DNA from 2 places in the Streptomyces sp. cg35 genome. Region 1 is predicted to be linked to the other one. Evidence: riboswitches for the same ligand, from Rfam matches in the RefSeq annotation. Region 1 holds a riboswitch; the other holds the start of a gene.

Evidence for each region. A riboswitch is a leader RNA that binds a small molecule or an ion and turns the genes downstream of it on or off. The one in region 1 is predicted to bind S-adenosylmethionine.
Region 2: another riboswitch for S-adenosylmethionine. It lies ahead of ACQUQD_RS29465 (aminotransferase class V-fold PLP-dependent enzyme); the one in region 1 lies ahead of thrC (threonine synthase).

What each region holds. Positions count from the first base shown of each region.
Region 1 is NZ_CP191268.1:4,960,584-4,964,991, forward strand. It holds gene ACQUQD_RS22615 (DUF11 domain-containing protein) at 1-997, opposite strand, end outside; gene ACQUQD_RS22620 (glucosyl-3-phosphoglycerate synthase) at 1,036-1,983, opposite strand; SAM riboswitch class I at 2,163-2,318, shown strand; gene thrC (threonine synthase) at 2,337-3,635, shown strand; gene ACQUQD_RS22630 (MoaD/ThiS family protein) at 3,674-3,949, shown strand; gene ACQUQD_RS22635 (cold-shock protein) at 4,382-4,408, shown strand, end outside.
Region 2 is NZ_CP191268.1:6,454,520-6,458,927, forward strand. It holds gene qcrB (cytochrome bc1 complex cytochrome b subunit) at 1-391, shown strand, start outside; gene trpD (anthranilate phosphoribosyltransferase) at 512-1,579, shown strand; SAM riboswitch class IV at 1,664-1,781, shown strand; gene ACQUQD_RS29465 (aminotransferase class V-fold PLP-dependent enzyme) at 2,005-3,405, shown strand; gene ACQUQD_RS29470 (Lrp/AsnC family transcriptional regulator) at 3,491-3,772, opposite strand; gene ACQUQD_RS29475 (rhomboid family intramembrane serine protease) at 3,769-4,408, opposite strand, start outside.

The DNA of each region.
Region 1 (4,408 bases):
AGCCGTCGGCCTTGCTGTTGAAGAAGTTGTTGGTGCCGCTGCCGTCGGCCTCGGCGATCTGCTGCCCGTTGACCAGGAACTGGTCGCCCGCCACGTTCGCGTCGCCCTCGTACGCGGTGACGCTGGCGCGCACGTCGCCGCCGCCCGCCCGGTAGAAGCCGTCGATGTCGATCGTGGTGTCGGGGTCCTTGGACTGCTGGACCACGTGGCCGCCGTACACGTAGACGTTGCGGCGCGTGGGCGCGTACTGGGCGTTCGGTGCGTCGTACTTGTAGACGACGGTCAGCGACCAGCCGCCGACGCAGCCCTTGCCGGTCGGGGCCCAGACGTTGCCGACCGCGACCGGCACCTCGGTGCCGGTCGTGACGCCGGAGAACAGCGAGGTGATGTCGGACTCGGCGGTGTAGTAGTGCGGGCCGCCGACCTCGGCCGGGGTGCGCACCGCGTTCTGCACGGTGGCGGGCGTCTCGGCGCCGGCGCCGATCCTCACCACGGGCCGCGTGGTGAGCGGTTCACCGGCCGGGGAGGTGGCCGGGCCGGCGGTGTCGCAGCGCGCGATCTGGTTGCGGCCCAGCTTGTACGTGCCGTCGTTGCCGCCCCAGAAGAGGCGGGCGTAGGCGACGGTGGCGCCCGGCGGGATCGTCACCTTGCCGGTGGAGGAGTTGACGACCGTCGAGGACAGCCCGGCCGTGTCCGTGTACTGCATGTCGAACTGGTTGTTGTTCTCGGTGCTCGTGCCCGCCTGCGCGGACCGGCAGCGCGCCGCGTCGTCCGCGGGCGTGGTCGGGCACCGCATCACGGTGTTGCCGAGCGTGATGAAGTCGCCGTAGAGGGCTTCCTCGTACCGCTTGGCGAAGGGTTCGACCACCACCGCCGAGGCCGGAACGGCCGCTGCGACGAGGGTCGCGGCGGCCGTGGCCGTGGCGGCGAGGGTCCCGGCGAGGCGGGTGGCGGCGCCTGTGAGCCGCCGGTTGCTTCTTGCGTGTCTAAGCCACATAAGCGGCAATGTAGGCAAAAAGCATCATCACTCAGTGGCTATGCGACGCGACGCTCCGCGTACTCACTGATTTCGGTCATCGGGGGACGCTCCTCCGTGTCCACCTCGTACGTCCGCGGCTCGAAGCCGCCCTCCCCGCGCTCGAACTGGGTGAGCACGGGCCGCACCAGATGCCCGCGGGCCAGCCGCAGCTGCGCCGTGCGGTAGATCGCGGCGGCCATCCGCCCGAGCGCCTGCCCGTCCTGGTGCCGGTGCTTGCGCACCCCCACGTCGACCTGGGCCAGCGCGTCCAGGCCCACGGTGTGCAGGGCGTCCACGAGCAGCCCGAGCTCCACGCCGTACCCGACGGGGAACGGCAGTCGCTCCAGCAGCGACCTGCGGGCCGCGTACTCGCCGCCCAGCGGCTGGACGAATCCGGCCAGCCGGGGCCAGTGCAGATTGAGGATCGGGCGCGCCATCAGCTCCGTGACACGGCCGCCCTGCCCGGCGGCCCCGCCCAGCGGACGGTCGTACATCGCCTTCACGAAGGCCACGCCCGGGTCGGTCAGCAGCGGCCCGACGATCCCGGAGACGAAGTCCGCCGAGAACTCCTTGAGGTCCGCGTCGACGAAACACACGATGTCGCCGGACGTCACGAAAAGTGAACGCCATAGCACCTCGCCCTTGCCGGGCCGCACCGGGATCCGCGGCAGGACCGTGTCCCGGTGCACGACGCGGGCCCCGGCCGCCGCGGCGACCTCGGAGGTGCGGTCCGTGGACCCGGAGTCCACCACCACCAGCTCGTCGACGAGCGGCACCGCCTCCGTCATCAGCTCACGCCGGATCACGGCGACGATCTCCCCGACCGTCTCCTCCTCGTCGAGCGCGGGCAGCACCACGCTCACCGTCTGGCCGGACGCGCGCTTCGCGGCGATGAGCTGGTGCAACGAGCGGTCGGCCACGGACCAGGAGCGCCGCTCAAGCCAGCGCTCGACTTCTTCCAGCACGGTCTGCGGCTCCTTATCGGCGGGGCGGTATCGGTCGATGTGATCCATCTCGCGGTTCGGACGACTATCTCAAGGGTCCAGGCCGTCGGTTACAGTCTTGAACAAGGCCGGTGACCATCGCATGTCGGGGTCGCCGCCCGGTGTCAGCGCGTATCAGGGCGCGACACACAATCGAATACCGCTCATCCAGAGGGGCAGAGGGATACGGCCCGTTGAAGCCCCGGCAACCCTCCAGCCGGTCTCGTACGACTGTCATCGTCGACGTCGCGAGGCTCCCGGCTAGGGAAGGTGCCAAATCCGTCTCGTGGCGAGATGCGCCGCGAGGAAGATGAGGAGAAAGGGCCTCGCCTCTCATGGCTGTACAGACTGTCGCCACCACGACCGCCGCGAACACCGTCGACCTCGGCCCCGCGTCCGGCCTCTCCTGCCGCGAGTGCGGCACCACGTTCCCGCTCGGACCGATCTTCGCCTGCGCCGAGTGTTTCGGGCCTCTGGAAGTCGCGTACGACCTGCCCGTCGGCGACCCCGAGGCACTCCGCAAGCAGATCGAGGCGGGCCCGGCCAACGTCTGGCGCTACGCCCCGCTGCTGCCCGTCCCGGCCGACGTCGCCGAGAAGCCGAACCTGAACCCGGGCTGGACCAAGCTGGTCAAGGCCGACAACCTCGCCCGTGAACTCGGCGTCGAGCAGGGCAGGTTGTTCGTCAAGGACGACTCCGGCAACCCCACGCACTCCTTCAAGGACCGGGTCGTCGCGCAGGCCATCGAGGCCGCCCGCGCCTTCGGCTTCACCACGCTGTCCTGCTCCTCCACCGGCAACCTGGCCGGCGCCGTCGGCGCCGCGGCCGCCCGCGCCGGCTTCCGCTCCTGCGTGTTCATCCCGCACGACCTGGAGCAGGGCAAGGTCGTCATGGCCGGTGTCTACGGCGGTGACCTCGTCGCCATCGAGGGCAACTACGACGACGTGAACCGTTTCTGCTCCGAGCTCATCGGCGACCCGCTGGGCGAGGGCTGGGGCTTCGTGAACGTGAACCTGCGCCCGTACTACGGCGAGGGCTCCAAGACGCTCGCGTACGAGATCTGCGAGCAGCTCGGCTGGCAGCTGCCCGACCAGCTGGTCATCCCGATCGCGTCCGGCTCGCAGTTCACGAAGATCGACAAGGGGCTGCAGGAGCTGATCAAGCTCGGCCTCGTCGAGGACAAGCCGTACAAGCTCTTCGGCGCCCAGGCCGAGGGCTGCTCCCCGGTCTCGGTCGCGTACAAGGGCGGCCACGACGTGGTGCGCCCGCAGAAGCCGAACACCATCGCCAAGTCGCTGGCCATCGGCAACCCGGCCGACGGGCCGTACGTCCTGGACATCGCGCGCCGCACGGGCGGTGCCGTGGAGGACGTGAACGACGAGCAGGTCGTCGAGGCGATCAAGCTGCTCGCGCAGACGGAGGGCATCTTCGCGGAGACGGCGGGCGGCGTGACGCTCGGTGTCACCAAGAAGCTCATCGAGGCCGGGCTGATCGACCCGTCCCTGACCACGGTCGTGCTGAACACGGGTGACGGGCTCAAGACGCTCGACGCCGTCGCCGATTCATCGCAGGCGACCGCGACGATCCGGCCGAGCCTGGAGGCGTTCCGCGACGCCGGTCTCTCCGCCCACTGAGCCACCATCCGACCCAGCAGCAACGGGAGTCACCCATCATGAGCGTCAACGTCCGGATCCCCACCATTCTCCGTACCTACACCGGCGGCCAGGCCGAGGTGAGCGCCGAGGGCGCCACGCTCGCCGATGTCATCACCGACCTGGAGAAGAACCACACCGGGATCGCCGCCCGCGTCCTCGACGACCAGGGCAAGCTGCGCCGCTTCGTGAACGTCTACGTGAACGACGACGACGTCCGCTTCGAGCAGGGGCTGGAGACGGCGACGCCGGACGGCGCCGGGGTCTCGATCATTCCCGCCGTCGCCGGCGGCTGATCTTTCCCTGTTCCACGCAGAGTTACGTGAATTGCCCCCTCCGCGAGAGAAGCGGAGGGGGCAATTCTGCATGGTTGAGCGCGGTACAGTTGGGGAAGCCGCTTCCTTCTGCCGCCCGGTGCATGACGGGCGCATATGAGTTCTCGCCCGAACCGCGACAAGAAGCAGCCAAAGTGCCCGGCCCTTTCGAGCTCTTTATGGCATTTGTGCGGCCCGACTTGCCCTGGGATCCGGTGAGTTGGCCCGGTTTCCCCGATCGTGGGCGCCCAGAATTCTCGTCCGATTGACCTGTTGCAGACGGCAGTTGGGCAGATACATTCAGCCGCGGTCGACGCGTTCCGGCGCACACCCCCAAACCCTTTGGGGAGTGAGGTCTGACCCGGGACCGCGAAGTGCGGTCTCGCGCAAGGGCCAGTAATAGGGGAGTTAGGCATGGCTCAGGGCACCGTCAAGTGGTTC
Region 2 (4,408 bases), 1.5 Mb from region 1:
CACCTGGTTCGTCCGGATCGGCTTCTTCGTCGTGCCGGTCCTCGTGTTCATCGCCACCAAGCGGATCTGCCTCGGCCTCCAGCGCCGCGACAAGGACAAGGTGCTGCACGGACGCGAGTCCGGCATCATCAAGCGCCTGCCGCACGGTGAGTTCATCGAGGTGCACGAGCCGCTCGACGCGGAGGCGCTGCACACGCTCACCGCGCACGAGCAGTACAAGCCTGTCGAGCTCGGCCCGGCGGTCGACGAGAACGGTGTCGAGCGCAAGGTGTCCCGCCTGCAGAAGGCGCGCGCCAAGCTGTCGAAGGGCTACTACGGGGAGAACAACCAGATCCCCAAGCCCACCGCCGAGGAGTACAAGGAGATCACCAGCGGCCACGGCCACCACTGATCTCTGAACTGTCCGCCACGGCAGGAGCCCTCGTCCAGGCACTGGACGGGGGCTCTTTGCCGTCCGCGGCGCTGGATAAGGTAGGACCGCGGAATTCTCACTGACATCACAGGAGCGGCCATGAGCGCTTTGCACCCCGCTGGAGGCGACACCGCGGCGGGCCGTTCCTGGCCCGCCGTCCTCAACGGTCTGCTCGACGGCCGAGACCAGAGCGCCGACGACACCGCCTGGGCGATGGACCGGATCATGCGGGGCGAGGCGACCGACGCGCAGATCGCCGGCTTCGTGGTGGCGCTGCGGTCCAAGGGCGAGACCGTGGAGGAGATCTCCGGTCTGGTCCGGGCCATGTACGACCACGCCAACGTGATCGAGGTGCCGGGGGAGACCGTCGACATCGTCGGTACCGGCGGCGACGGCGCGAAGACCGTCAACATCTCCACCATGTCCGCGATCGTGATCGCCGGTACCGGTGTGAAGGTCGTCAAGCACGGCAACCGCGCCGCGTCCTCGGCCTCCGGCGCGTCCGACGTGCTGGAGAAGCTCGGCGTCAACCTGGAGCTCACCCCCGCCCGCGTCCCGCAGGTCGCGGAGGAGGCGGGCATCACCTTCTGCTTCGCCGTGAAGTTCCACCCGGCGCTGCGGTACGCGGGCGCGGCGCGCAGCCAGCTCGGCATCCGCACCGTGTTCAACCTGCTGGGCCCGCTCACCAACCCGGCGCGGGTCCGTGCGCAGGCCGTCGGTGTCGCCGACGCGCGGATGGCGCCCATCGTGGCCGGGGTCTTCGCCGAGCGCGGCAACTCCTCCCTGGTGTTCCGCGGCGACGACGGGCTCGACGAGCTGACCACCACGGCCACCTCGCGGGTGTGGGTCGTGCGGGACGGGGCCGTGCGCGAGGAGTCCTTCGACCCGCGGGACGTGGGCCTCGACCTGGTGCCGGTGGAGGCCCTGCGCGGCGCGGACGCCTCGTACAACGCGGAGGTCGCGCGGCGGCTGCTCGACGGGGAGCGCGGGCCCGTGCGCGACGCCGTCCTGCTGAACTCGGCGGCCGCGCTGGTGGCCGTACGACCGGGCACCGGGACGCTCGCCGAGCAGATCCGAGCCGCGATGGACCGCGCGGCCGAGTCGATCGACTCCGGCGCGGCGAAGGCCACCCTGGAGCGGTGGGTGGCGGCCAGCAACCGGCCGTGAGAGCGACGGTGTGACGCAGGGCGCAGTCCAGATCGTGGACTGCGCCCTTGCCGTATCGGGATCGTGTGGCAGGATGCTTTTCAAGGTCATGAGTGACAGCGATTTCGGCCCCGGCCGGCTGTCCGGCAACCCTCCGTCCGTGGCGGGGTGCCCCGGGTGAAGACCAGGCCGCAAGCAGCAAGGCTTGCGGCAAGCGCGGACCCCTCGCGAACTCTCCAGGGGTCCTGGGTCGTTTGAGGGAGCAGTCTCGTGAGCAAGCGAATGTGCTAGGGCTTCACAGCCCCTTCTCCATCTCCATCACCCTCCGTGCGACGGACCTCTCCGTTCCGCACGTCGAGGTCAATTCCCGTACGCCGTAAGCCGGTTGATGGCTTCCGTGCGGGCTCTCACAGCCATTGCGCCTTGTCCTGCCGGGAGATACCGCCATGTCCGCTCACCCTGCCACCGCCATCGCCACCACCTCCTCCGTCGAGTCCGTCGAGTCCGCCGACCCCGCCTGTGGGGCCCCGCTGCCGGTGCTCGGCCGGGACGTGACCGTGCCGCTCGTCACCGGTGGCGAGGTGACGTACGCCGCCCTCGACTACGCCGCCAGCGCGCCGGCCCTGCAGCGCGTGTGGGACGACGTCGCCGCCTACGCGCCGTACTACGGCAGCGTGCACCGCGGTGCCGGGTACCTCTCCCAGCTGTCGACCGACCTGTTCGAGAACTCCCGCGCCACCGTCGCCGAGTTCCTCGACTGCCGCGAGGACGACCAGGTCGTCTTCACCCGGTCCACCACCGACTCGCTGAACCTGCTCGCCGCCGCCCTCCCCGCCGACTGCCAGGTGTTCGTCTTCGAGACCGAGCACCACGCGTCGCTGCTGCCCTGGCGGGACGCCCGGGTGACGTACCTGAACGCGCCGCGCACCCCGGAGGAGGCCGTCGCCACCCTGGAGCGGGCCCTCGCCGACCGGGACCCCTACGGTCCGGCCCTCGTCTGCGTCACCGGTGCCTCCAACGTCACCGGTGAGCTCTGGCCGGTGCGCGAGCTGGCGGCGGCCGCTCACGCGCACGGTGCCCGCATCGTGCTCGACGCCGCCCAGCTCGCGCCCCACCACCCGGTCTCCGTGCAGGAGCTGGACGTCGACTGGATCGCGTTCTCCGGGCACAAGCTGTACGCGCCGTTCGGCTCCGGTGTGCTCGCCGGGCGCTCGGACTGGCTGACCGCAGCCGAGCCGTACCTCGCCGGCGGCGGCGCCTCCCGCAAGGTCGCCCGGCGCACGGACGGCGGCGTGGACGTCGAGTGGCACGAGAGCGCCGCCCGGCACGAGGCCGGTTCGCCGAACGTCATCGGTGTCTACTCCATCGCCTCCGCCTGCAAGGCGCTGACCGAGGCCGGGTTCGACACCCTGGTCGCCCGCGAGCAGTACCTGATCCGCACGGTGCGCGAGGGGCTCGCCGCGGTGCCCGAGGTGAAGGTGCTGTCCCTGTTCGGGGACGACGCCCCGCGCGTCGGCGTCATCTCGTTCGTCGTCGAGGGCTGGAACTCCTCGCACTTCGCCGCCGCGCTCTCCGCCGAGTACGGGATCGGTGTGCGGGACGGTCTGTTCTGCGCCCACCCGCTCGTGCGCACCCTGCTCGGCTCCGACCCGCAGACCCAGGGCGAGTGCGGGGCTCCGGAGGCGGCGCCCGGCGAGAAGTCGCTGAACGCGATCCGGGTCAGCTTCGGCGCGGGTACGCCGGACGAGCACGTCGAGCGCTTCGTCGCGGCCGTCAAGGAACTGGTCCGGGACGGCGCCGCCTGGAGCTACCGCACCGAAGAGGGCCGCTGCGTCCCGGCCCCGTAAGGCACGCGAGCAACCCACGAAAAGCCACGACCAAAAGCCGCGGTCGCGCCTGCTCATGCATCGAGCAGGCGCGACCGCGGTCTTTTCAGTTGTCCAGGCCGATGGAGAAAGCCGCCTCCAGGTCGTGCTGGGAGTACGTGCGGAAAGCGACGTGCGTGTCCGTCGCCTCGACGCCCTGGATCTTGCTGATCCGGCCCGGGATGACATCCGCCAGATCGTCGTGGCGGGCCACCCGGACCATGGCGATCAGGTCGTACGTGCCGGTGACGGAGAAGACCTCGCTGACGCTCTCCAGGGCCGCGATCGACTCGGCGATCTCGGGGATCCGGTCCACGCTGGTCTTGATGAGCACGATCGCGGTGATCACGGCTGGCTGTCTCCCTCGGTGGCCGTGGTTGGGACTGCGTTCACTCTAGCCCGGCCCCTGTACCTCACCCACGCGTAGAGGAACCCGAGCGAGAAGCCCACCAGGTGGGCGAGGTAGGCGACGCCCGGCCCCTGACTGTCCTGCCCCGCCGCCGCCCACTGCAGCGCCACCCAGAACGGCAGGACCACCCATGCGGGGAAGCGCAGCGGCAGGAAGAGGAGGAAGGGGAACAGGCTCGTGACGCGCGCTCCGGGGAACAGGTACAGGAACGCGCCCAGCACCGCCGAGATCGCCCCCGAGGCGCCGACCAGCGTCTGGTCGGAGTCGGCGTGCGCGATCGCGTAGCCGAGCAGCGCCAGGTAGCCGGTGATCAGGTAGAAGAACGCGTACTGCACGCGGCCCATGCGCTCCTCGACCATCGCCCCGAAGACGTAGAGGAAGAGCATGTTGCCGAGCAGGTGCACCCAGCTGCCGTGGACGAAGAGGGCTGTGGCCGGGGTGAGAGCGGCCCGGGGCGATCCGGTGAAGAGTTCCGTGGGGACGACTCCCCAGCGCTCGAAGTAGGCACTCTGCGCGGCGAGGAGGCGGTCCCCGGTGCCGTACGACGGGTTGAGCCCGGATGCCGGGGAGAGCACG